DNA from 2 places in the Serratia marcescens subsp. marcescens ATCC 13880 genome. Region 1 is predicted to be linked to the other one. Evidence: predicted binding sites of a transcription regulator. Region 1 holds the regulator's gene; the other holds the start of a gene.
What was found. The regulator LexA, encoded in region 1, represses DNA repair genes until DNA is damaged. The targets are predictions, from matches to a motif close to TNCTGTATGTACATACAGNA.
Positions count from the first base shown of each region.

Region 2: a site for LexA is predicted at 3,659-3,678, ahead of recA (recombinase RecA). Genes of this name have one in related genera too.

Region 1 covers NZ_CP071238.1:4,628,444-4,633,942, forward strand. The annotation lists gene zur (zinc uptake transcriptional repressor Zur) at 1-294, shown strand, start outside; gene J0F90_RS22150 (CsbD family protein) at 396-605, opposite strand; gene dinF (MATE family efflux transporter DinF) at 920-2,257, opposite strand; gene lexA (transcriptional repressor LexA) at 2,361-2,969, opposite strand; gene J0F90_RS22165 (diacylglycerol kinase) at 3,072-3,440, opposite strand; gene plsB (glycerol-3-phosphate 1-O-acyltransferase PlsB) at 3,589-5,499, shown strand, end outside.
Region 2 covers NZ_CP071239.1:3,025-8,523, reverse strand. The annotation lists gene J0F90_RS24485 (restriction endonuclease) at 1-635, shown strand, start outside; gene J0F90_RS24480 (Rpn family recombination-promoting nuclease/putative transposase) at 707-1,639, shown strand; gene J0F90_RS24475 (DUF2913 family protein) at 1,667-2,302, shown strand; gene J0F90_RS24470 (STM2901 family protein) at 2,328-2,789, shown strand; gene J0F90_RS24465 (DUF1493 family protein) at 2,789-3,115, shown strand; gene J0F90_RS24460 (hypothetical protein) at 3,112-3,276, opposite strand; gene recA (recombinase RecA) at 3,724-4,833, shown strand; gene umuD (translesion error-prone DNA polymerase V autoproteolytic subunit) at 4,833-5,213, shown strand; gene umuC (translesion error-prone DNA polymerase V subunit UmuC) at 5,268-5,499, shown strand, end outside.

The DNA of each region.
Region 1 (5,499 bases):
GGGTTTATCCATAGGGTGGAGTCCGCCAACAGCTACGTGCTGTGCCACCACTTCGAACAGCCGATGCATACGTCCGCGCTGTTTATCTGCGACCGCTGCGGCCAGGTGACCGAACGCACCACCGAAGGCGTAGAGGAAACGCTGCAGAAGCTGGCTCAGGAGGCCGGATTTGCGCTGCGGCACAGCGTAGTGGAAGCGCACGGTCTGTGCGCCGGCTGCGTGGAAGTTGAAGCTTGCGACAGCAAGCATGACTGCGCCGAACACGATCACAGCATCGCTATCAAGAAGAAGTAAGACAAAATCAGGTACCTCCCTGTACCTGCGGCCGGAGCGCCAGAGGATGGAGCGACGCCGGCCTGCGCTGTGCAAGCCGCCTTCAATGGCGGCCCTGCAGATTACCAGCGGTGTTTGGTGTGATCTTCCCAGGCTTTCACCTCTTTTTCGGCCGCCTCTTTCTGGTAACCGTAGCGCTCCTGGATTTTGCCGACCAGCTGTTCGCGTTTCCCTTCGATGACCGTCAGATCGTCATCGGTCAGCTTGCCCCATTTCTCTTTCACTTTGCCTTTCAGCTGCTTCCAGTTACCGTCGGCTTGATCTTTATTCATAGTCTCTCCGTTAACCTGTGGTGAATCAGTGATCCCTGTCGCCGGCCGGGGTTAACCAGAAACTTTTCTGGCTGATGCTCCCTTCACCTTAAGAAGCAACGCTCCCCTTCATTTACCAGCCACATGATTCATTCTAGTTAAACATGGAAATAAAAAAGCCAATTTGCAGAATAAAAAACCATTAAAAAACACAATAAAAACAAAAAACGCCAACAAACAACGAGCTAACGCGAACGGATCTGGACTGAAAACATGTAAGCAAACATGAATAAAACATAAGATAAATTAATAAATAACCCAACAAAGCGTTCGACCTAGCGTGCAGCAAACCAGCTGCCGCGCACCTGATGACGGTGCCAAATCCAGCCCAACGCCAGGCCGCGCAGCGCCAGAAACACCGCCAGCGCCAGCCAGAGCCCGTGGTTGCCTAGCAGCGGCACGCTGAACAGCGCCAGACCGTATCCCGCAGCGGCCACCGCCATGCTGTTACGCATCTCGGCGCCGCGCGTGGCGCCGATAAACATGCCGTCCAGCAAATAGCACCATACCCCGACCAGCGGCAGAATGACCTGCCAGGGTAAATAATGGGCGGCCAACGCACGCAGTTCCGGCAAAGAGGTCAATGCCGCCACGATCTGCTGGCCGGTAACGGCATACGCCAGGCCGAAGGCCAACGCGACCAGCCCTGCCTGCCTGCAGGCCGCGTGCCACACCTTGCGCAGTTGGCTGTCGTCCCGGGCGCCGTAGGCGTGGCCCGAATGAGCCTCCACCGCATAAGCAAAACCGTCGAGCGCATAGGCGGTGAACGTCAGCAGATTCATCAATACCGCATTGACCGCCACCACCTCGCTTCCCAGGCGAGCGCCGAAAATGGTCAACGACGCAAAGCACAGTTGCAGCAACAGTGAACGCAGCATGATGTCGCGGTTGAGCGCCAGCAGGCGACGCAGATCGCCACGCCAGGCCTGGCGCAGCATCTGCAGGGTAATACCGCGCAGGCGCATCACCCGCCACGCCAACCACAGCCCGAGCAGCAGCGTAGCGTATTCGGCGATGGCGGTTGCCGCCGCCGCCCCCCGCACGTTCCAGCCCAGGCCCATCACCAGCCAGATATCCAGCACGATGTTCAGCAGGTTGCCGACGATCAGCAGGATCACCGGCGCCCGCACGTACTGCACGCCGAGCAGCCAGCCCAGCAGCACCAGATTGGCCAGCGCCGCCGGGGCGCTTAACCAGCGGATCTCAAGAAAACGCCGCGCCTGTTCCAGCACCTCGCCATCGCCACCGACGATCCGCAGCGCCAGTTCGATCAGCGGATAACGCAGCAGGACGATCGCCGCGCCGCCCAACAGCGCCAGCAGCAGCGGTTGCATAAAGGCGCGCGCCAGCGCTTGCGGGTTCTGTGCCCCCAGCGCTTGCGCCGCGAGGCCGGTGGTGCTCATGCGCAGGAATAACAGCAGCATGAAGAGGAAGCTGGTCGCCACCGCGCCGATCGCCACGCCCCCCAGGTAGATCGGGCTGTCGAGGTGGCCGATCACCGCGGTGTCCACCAGCCCGAGCAGCGGCACGGTAATATTGGAGAAGATCATCGGCAGGGCGAGGCGCCACAGGGCTTTATCGGTGTCGCTGGTGAAGGCGGAAATCAGGCGCATGATGGGATGTTCCTGTGACTGAGTGACAAAGGGCGAGGTCAGAAACAAAAACGCCCCAAAACAGGGGCGATTGATACAGGGAGCGGCGGTGATGGGCCGGCGATTAAATCCAGTCGCCGTTGCGGATCACGCCGACCGCCAGCCCTTCGATAGTGAAATTCTGCTGACGCAGATCGACCACTATCGGTTGGAATTCGTTGTTCTCCGGCAGCAGTTCAACCACATTGCCGTGCTTTTTCAAGCGCTTGACCGTCACTTCGTCTTCGATCCGCGCCACCACGACCTGGCCGTTGCGCACGTCTTGCGTTTTGTGCACCGCCAGCAGATCGCCGTCCAGAATGCCGATGTCGCGCATTGACATGCCGTTCACCCGCAGCAGGAAATCGGCGCTCGGTTTAAACAGGGAAGGATCCACTTGGTAGTGCCCTTCGATGTGCTGCTGCGCCAGCAGCGGCTCGCCGGCGGCGACGCGGCCGATCAGCGGCAGCCCTTCTTCTTCTTCCATCAGCAGACGGATACCGCGCGAGGCACCGGAGACGATTTCGATCACGCCTTTGCGTGCCAGCGCCTTCAGGTGTTCTTCGGCGGCGTTAGGCGAACGGAACCCCAGACGCATCGCGATCTCGGCACGCGTTGGCGGCATGCCCGTTTGCGAAATGTGCTCGCGAATCAGATCGTAGACCTCTTGCTGTCTGGTAGTTAGTGCTTTCATTCCGCCCCCTGTTTGTTTATACAGTCTTGCTGTGAGTATATACAGGTAAGCGCGGATTGGGAACCGAAGAATAAATAAAAATCAGTCAGTAGGCGCTTTTCGTCAGCCGAAATGCTGCCATAGGACCGTGCCCCAAACGAACAGCGCCAGCGCGATCGCCAGCGACACCGCCGCCGATCCCATGTCCTTGGCCCGCCCGGACAGCTCGTGATGTTCGCTGCCGATGCGATCCACCACCGCCTCGATCGCGCTGTTCAGGATCTCGACGATCATCACCAGCGCTACCGATCCGATCAATAAAATGCGCGCTATCGCACCCACATCCAGCCAGACAGCCAGTATGATAGCCAGAAGGGTGACCACCAGTTCCTGGCGGAAAGCCGCTTCGTGCTGCCAGGCGGCGGATAGCCCTTTATAGGAATAGCCGGCGGCCTTGATGATGCGGGTCAGTCCGGTTGCTTGGTTTGCCATGTTTTCGTGCCTTTCTCAGAGGTCGGTCATAATAAAAAGAGTCTAGAACAGTCCGCGCTGACGGCTCTCGGTTTTCGAACACCACAGATCTGCTACCCGGTTTCTGGTATGCTTGCGGCGCATTGCTAACAAGAGGCTTCACGTTGTTATGTCAGGTTGGCGTAAAATTTATTATAAAATATTGAATTTACCACTTAAATTGTTGGTAAGAAGTAAGGTCATCCCTTCAGATCCGGTTACCGAGCTAGGGTTGGATCCCTCACGGCCGATTTTGTATGTTTTACCTTACAATTCCAAGGCGGATTTGCTGACGCTGCGCACCCAGTGCCTGGCGCAGGATCTGCCCGATCCGCTCAACTCGCTGGAGATCGACGGCACCGTGCTGCCGAGCTACGTGTTCATTCACGACGGCCCGCGCGTGTTCCGCTACTACACCCCGAAAGAAGAGTCGGTAAAGCTGTTCCACGACTATCTGGATCTGCATCGCAGCAACCCGGATCTCGACATTCAAATGCTGCCTGTTTCGGTCATGTTCGGCCGCTCGCCGGGCCGCGAAGGCCACGGCACGCCGCACCTGCGTCTGTTGAACGGCGTGCAGAAATTCTTCGCCGTGCTGTGGCTCGGCCGCGACAGCTTCGTACGCTTCTCCAACACCGTGTCGCTGCGCCGCATGGCTACCGAACACGGCACGGATAAAACCATCGCGCAGAAACTGGCGCGCGTGGCGCGCATGCACTTCTCGCGCCAGCGCCTGGCCGCGGTGGGCCCAAGCCTGCCGGCCCGTCAGGATCTGTTCAACAAGCTGTTGGCGTCCAAAGCGATCGAAAAAGCGGTCGAGGACGAAGCGCGCAGCAAGAAGATCTCGCACGAGAAGGCCCAGCAGAACGCCATCGCGTTGATGGAAGAGATCGCCGCCGACTTCTCCTACGAAACCGTGCGTCTGTCCGATCGCGTGCTGAGCTGGACCTGGAACCGGTTGTATCAGGGCATCAACGTCACCAACGCCGAGCGCGTGCGCCAGCTGGCGCAGGACGGCCACGAGATCGTCTACGTGCCCTGCCACCGCAGCCACATGGACTATCTGCTGCTGTCCTACGTGCTGTATCACCAGGGCCTGGTGCCGCCGCACATCGCCGCGGGCATCAACCTCAACTTCTGGCCGGCCGGCCCGATCTTCCGTCGCCTGGGCGCGTTCTTCATCCGCCGCACCTTCAAGGGCAACAAGCTGTACTCGACGGTGTTCCGCGAATACCTCGGCGAGCTGTTCACCCGCGGTTACTCGGTGGAATACTTCGTGGAAGGCGGCCGTTCCCGCACCGGGCGCCTGCTGGAGCCGAAGACCGGCACCCTGTCGATGACCATTCAGGCGATGCTGCGCGGCGGCACCCGTCCGATCACGCTGGTGCCGATTTACATCGGTTACGAGCACGTGATGGAAGTGGGTACCTACGCCAAAGAGCTGCGCGGCGCCACCAAGGAAAAAGAGAGCCTGCCGCAGATGCTGCGCGGCCTGCGCAAGCTGCGCAACCTGGGTCAGGGTTACGTCAACTTCGGCGAACCGCTGCCGTTGACAGCTTACCTCAACCAGAACGTGCCGCAGTGGCGCGAGTCGATCGATCCGATCGAAGCTCAGCGTCCAAGCTGGCTGACGCCGACGGTCAACGATCTGGCCGGCCAGATCATGGTGCGCATCAACAATGCCGCCGCGGCCAACGCCATGAACCTGTGTTCCACCGCGCTGCTGGCCTCGCGTCAGCGTTCGCTGACCCGCGAACAGCTGGTCGAACAGCTCGAGTGCTACCTGCAGCTGATGCGCAACGCGCCTTACGCGCATGACGTCACCGTACCGACGCAAACGCCGGACGAGCTGCTGGATCACGCGCTGAACATGAACAAGTTCGAGGTGGAAAAGGACAACATCGGCGACATCATCATTCTGCCGCGCGAACAGGCGGTGCTGATGACCTATTACCGCAACAACATCCACCACCTGCTGGTGTTGCCGTCGCTGATCGCCAGCATCGTGATGCATCACCGCCGGGTATCGCGCGCCGAGCTG
Region 2 (5,499 bases), on a different replicon from region 1:
TGACAACAGATCCTGTCACGGCGCGGGATGAAATCTTATATGCTCAACTTGTTGAGAGAATAAATAATACCGACATAGTCTCTGCTCAAGGAATAATACCGCCAACCATTTCTGTCATTCAGTCCATTGATGTAGGTTATTTTCTTAATGAATTGGAAACCATGAAATCAATGCCCCCTCAGCAACGGGGATACCGATTTGAAGGATGGCTTAACGAACTCTTTTCCGCATTCCGCCTGTCGCCCAATGCTGGATTTAGGATTACCGGTGAGCAAATTGACGGGAGCTTCAACTTACACAATGAAACCTACCTTATTGAAGCAAAGTGGCACAATCAAAAAACCTCAGCCCTCGACCTGCATGTCTTTCAGGGGAAACTAACGCAAAAAGCAACCTGGACTCGCGGGGTTTTTATCAGTTGGCAAGGCTTTTCACCTGACGCATTGAATGCCTGGGGAAATTCAAAAAGCGTTATCTGTGTAACAGGCTATGATTTATATCACATGCTGTTGAATAATATCAGCTTGATTGACATGCTTGAAAGGAAAATACGCATCGCGGCAGAAAGAGGCGAGTATTACGTCAGCATTGATAAACTTTACCCAGGCATCATTAAGGCTGGCCACCCAAATTAATCGTTTTCGACAGAGAGCGCGGTTTTTATGCCAAATAGTGAGCTTTCACCGGAACATGATAGGATACCATCATGAAAACGACCCCAACTGCACATGATGCGCTGTTCAAACAGTTTCTGACACACCCGGAAACAGCCCGAGATTTTCTGGAGGTGCATTTGCCACCGGCATTGCGCCAGGCGTGCGATCTGAATACTCTGCGACTGGAATCCGGCTCGTTCGTTGAAGATGATCTACGCGCCTATTACTCTGACGTGCTCTATTCGCTGAAGGCCGGGCAGGGTGACGGCTACATTTACGCGCTGATAGAACACCAGAGCTCCCCCGACAAACAGATGGCCTTCCGTTTAATGCGGTATGCGATTGCCGCCATGCAACGCCACCTTGCCGCCGGCAACGAGCAACTGCCGCTGGTTATCCCAATCCTGTTCTATCATGGGCAAGTCACACCATACCCATATCCGATGAGCTGGCTGCAGGCATTCAGTGATCCGGAGCTGGCCGGCCAGCTGTATAGTGGTGAATTCCCGCTGGTCGACGTCACGGTTATTCCTGACGACCAAATCATGCAGCACCGTCGCGTGGCCATCCTGGAATTGCTGCAAAAACATGTCCGTCAACGCGACCTGGCCGAGCTGCTGGAACAACTGGTCACACTGCTTTTGGCCGGTTACACTACCAATGAGCAGCTGACGTCACTGATGAATTACATGCTGCAGGTTGGTGAAACCCGCAACCCGGGCGAACTATTATCAACCCTGGCATCACGGGTGCCGGAACATGAGGATACTCTGATGACGATTGCAGAAAAACTCCGCCTTGAGGGCGAACAACGCGGCTTGCAGAAAGGTATGCTGTTAGGTGAAGAAAAAGGGCGTCAGGAAGGGATGCTTGAAGGCAAACTCGAAGTTGCCCGGACCATGCTGGCCAACGGCCTCGATCGCGATTCGGTGATGAAAATGACCGGGCTGACCGCTGACGACCTGGCCCAAATTCGCCACTAATCCCAACGTCGACGGGCAGGGTAGCCATTGACAGATAAAACCGCATCCGTATCCCCGGAAAACACCACCTCAGCGCTCAGCCATCTGGCGTTCTGCGCCCTGGCGGCGCTGGGGCTGGCTCGCCAGGACGGTATAGCCGGCACACCCTATGCCGAAAACCTGTTCCTGATCCGCTGGCTAGCCACAGCCCAGAAGCAAAAACGCTTCCCCAGGAGCGTGGCGATAGACATCCGGTGGTTACTCGACCGTGGCCGTAAACACGGCCCGGCTGGTAAACTGCGCCAGCATCTTGACTATCTCTTTCGCTCCTGCAGCGGCAACCTGGCCGCTCAGTCCGACCTGTTCCGGCTCACCTACGCCTCCGAAACCCTGAAAGATCGGGACTGGGACAACTATGTGATGGATGCCCGCGAGTGGCGGTCGGAAACCACCCTCACACCGTCCCAGCACAACGGTTTTTACGTCGAAAAAACGGCGCTCAATGCCGCCTTCTCTCAGGATGGCCATCACCTGCAGCCGGTCTCTTTTCGCATTGTCGGCGATGTCGATACGTTCATTCAGGTCATGGCAGAGTATGGACTGCTGGCCCGCCTTGCAGACAGCAAGCCGACATATCAAACGGTAACACTGGAGCCAGGCGAGCACAGCAACGCGCCAACCTGACATCCCCTACGGTAAAGGATAACCTATGGATACGGTTGAGGAATTAAACGGTACGTATTTCTACAAAGGATATACCCAGTTGACGCCCCAGCAGCTGTGGTGGCTTATCACCGTCGATGCGCTCCGTGAACATCTGGGGATCAGCATTGCCGATGCCGTCCTGCTCGCATCAGGGCAACCCTGGCTTCCCACGCGCCAAAAGCCGGGGACCGCTACACCAGGCACGTCAATCGCCTCGCGACTGTCACGGAAATACCTGGACAAGCCTTTGCCGAAAGGTATCCGTTTACCGACACTGGTGGGTGAAACCCCACAGCGCCTGCACATCAGCTACGTGAATAACTGGGGAAAATTTATCGGCCGCAATGTTCCCTGGCTGGGGTATGCCCTGTCGGCCTGGACCATTTACGCGATCGGCCGCGATGTGAAAGACCGTTTCAACCTCATCGCCCGTCCGGCAGACAGAATTCAGTGGACCTATTTTTGATGATGAAGACGCCCGCACAAATAGAGCAAGAGATCATTGATTATTACTACGAAAATTTCAGCCCGCGGAAGTATGTCTTCTGGGGCCCGAAAGAACAGGTAACCCTGGACACACGCTTGCGGGAAGATCTCAAGATTGGTTGGGATGACGGTGACGATGCGATCAACACCTACCTGTCCATATGGCATGTCGATCCGGCTGGCATGGAATTCACCCACTATTTTGCCCCAGAGTTTTTCGGTTCAAAGGTGCCCGAACAGCCCCTAAAACCGCTGACCATCAGAATGCTGGTCGAGTCGGCCAAAGCCGGACGCTGGTTGTATTAGCCGGATTGGATGTCAACCGCCAGCATCCTGACGCGTTGTCGTAACGTTTCTGCAGGAAGAGCATCAATCTCCGGTAACAGCGCCGCCAGAGACAGGGCCTGGATGGCCAACTCAATTGCCCTCGGCGGATCAGCATGCTCATAGCGGATGTAGGTACGCATCGAAATCCCAAACTCCTTTGACGCCCGTTCCTGTGTCCATCCCAGTCCCGTTCGCCATAGTTTCAGCTCAAATCCAGTCATCACAGCCCCTAAAACATGTCATTTTGTCATATTATTGCAATGCAATTTGGCAAACAATGACGCCAGTAGCAAGTGACGATCACGCCTGGAAACACAACATTTAGTACCTCATTCAGCTGCTTTAGACACAATATCTTGTGTCTCTCGGGCTACATGGCAGATAACGATCAGCCCCTCTGAAATCGTGCTAAACCGCAACAAGTGAGAGACAGAAAAAAATCCACTTCAAAATGAGCGAGTTGTTCCTCTATAGCTGAAAATCGCGCCCTATCGCTTGTCATTCCCCCTCAGATTTATATTATACTGGTTATACATACAGTATCATTATAATAACGCATTCGATTCCCGACCAGAGGAGAACATGAAATGAGCAACGCATCACTCACTCGCACATCGCAGGACACGGCCGGCACACAGGAAAGTCGCGCCAAAGCGCTGCAAAGCGCCATCACCGCCATCGAGAAGGCGTTCGGCAAGGGCGCCATCATGCGCCTGGGTGACAACCATGGCATGGCTGTTGAGCGTATCCCGACCGGCTCGCTCGGCCTCGACATCGCGCTAGGCGGCGGCCTGCCGGTCGGCCGCATCACCGAAATCTACGGCCCCGAGTCGTCCGGCAAGACCACTGTCGCCCTGTCGGTCATTGCCTGTGCCCAACGAGCCGGGCTGCAATGCGCCTTTATCGATGCCGAGCACGCGCTCGACCCGCGTTACGCGCAGCAGCTGGGCGTCGATATCGGCGAACTCCTCATCTCCCAGCCCGACACCGGTGAGCAGGCGCTGGAAATCTGTGACGCCCTAGTGCGCTCCGGCGCCGTCGGTGTGGTGGTGGTCGATTCCGTCGCCGCCCTGGTGCCGAAAAACGAGCTGGAAGGGGAGATCGGCGACGCCCAGATGGGTCTGCAGGCCCGCATGATGAGCCAGGCGATGCGCAAGCTGAAGGGCAGCATCAACACCACCCGCACGGTGGTGATCTTCATCAACCAGCTGCGCATGAAGATCGGCGTGATGTTCGGCAACCCCGAAACCACCGCCGGCGGCAACGCCCTCAAGTTCTATGCCTCGGTGCGTCTCGACGTGCGCGGCGCCGGCAACGTCAAGGAAGGGGAGACCATCATCGGGCGGGATACCAAGGTGAAAGTGGTCAAGAACAAGGTCTCGCCGCCGTTCCGCCAGGCGCAGTTCCGGCTGCTGTTCGGCGTCGGTATCTTCCGCGAGGGCGAAGTGCTGGATCTGGCCGTCGACGCCAAATATATCCTCAAGACCGGCGCCTGGTATGAGTATCAGGGGGAGAAAATCGGGCAGGGGCGCGAGAAGGCCACCGGCTGGCTGCGCGACCGTCCCGACGTGGTGGCCACATTGACCGCGCAGCTGCGCACGCACTACCTGCAGGCCGCGCTGCCGGCTGCGGATTCAGTCGACGCGGACACGCCCCCGGATGACGATGCCTGGCAGAGCGCGCCGGAGGCCGTGTGATGCCGGTACGCTTCTATGACACCGGCGTGCCCTGCGGGTTTCCGTCGCCGGCGCAGGACTACCTCGAGCAGCGCCTGTCGCTGGACGACATCTGCATCCGCCACCCGGAGAGCACCTACCTGGTGCGCGCCGAGGGGCAGTCGATGCAGGACGCCGGTATCCTCGACGGCGACCTGCTGGTCGTGGAATGTTTCTACCGGGCGCAGCACGGCGACATCGTCATCGCCACCGTCGACGGCGAGTTCACCTGCAAGCGCCTGCAGCTGCTGCCCCGGCCGATGCTGTTGCCGGCCAATCCGGCCTTTGCGCCCATCCCTCTCGGTGATGACATCGAGACCGTGATCTTCGGCGTGGTGCGCCACGCCATTCACACGCTGTAACCCGACCCTGGTTATCGCCATCTGCTCATTCCGCAAAGCCCGGAGAACCCCGCCATGTTTGCCCTGGTTGACGTCAACAGTTTCTACGCCTCCTGCGAAACCGTCTTTCGCCCCGACCTGCGCGGGCGGCCGGTGGTGGTGCTGTCCAATAATGACGGCTGTGTCGTCGCGCGCAGCCGCGAGGCGAAAGCCTGCGGTATCAAGATGGGGGAGCCCTGGTTTAAGGTCAAAGCGCAAGCTGAAAAGCTAGGATGCATAGCATTTTCAAGTAATTACGCGTTGTACG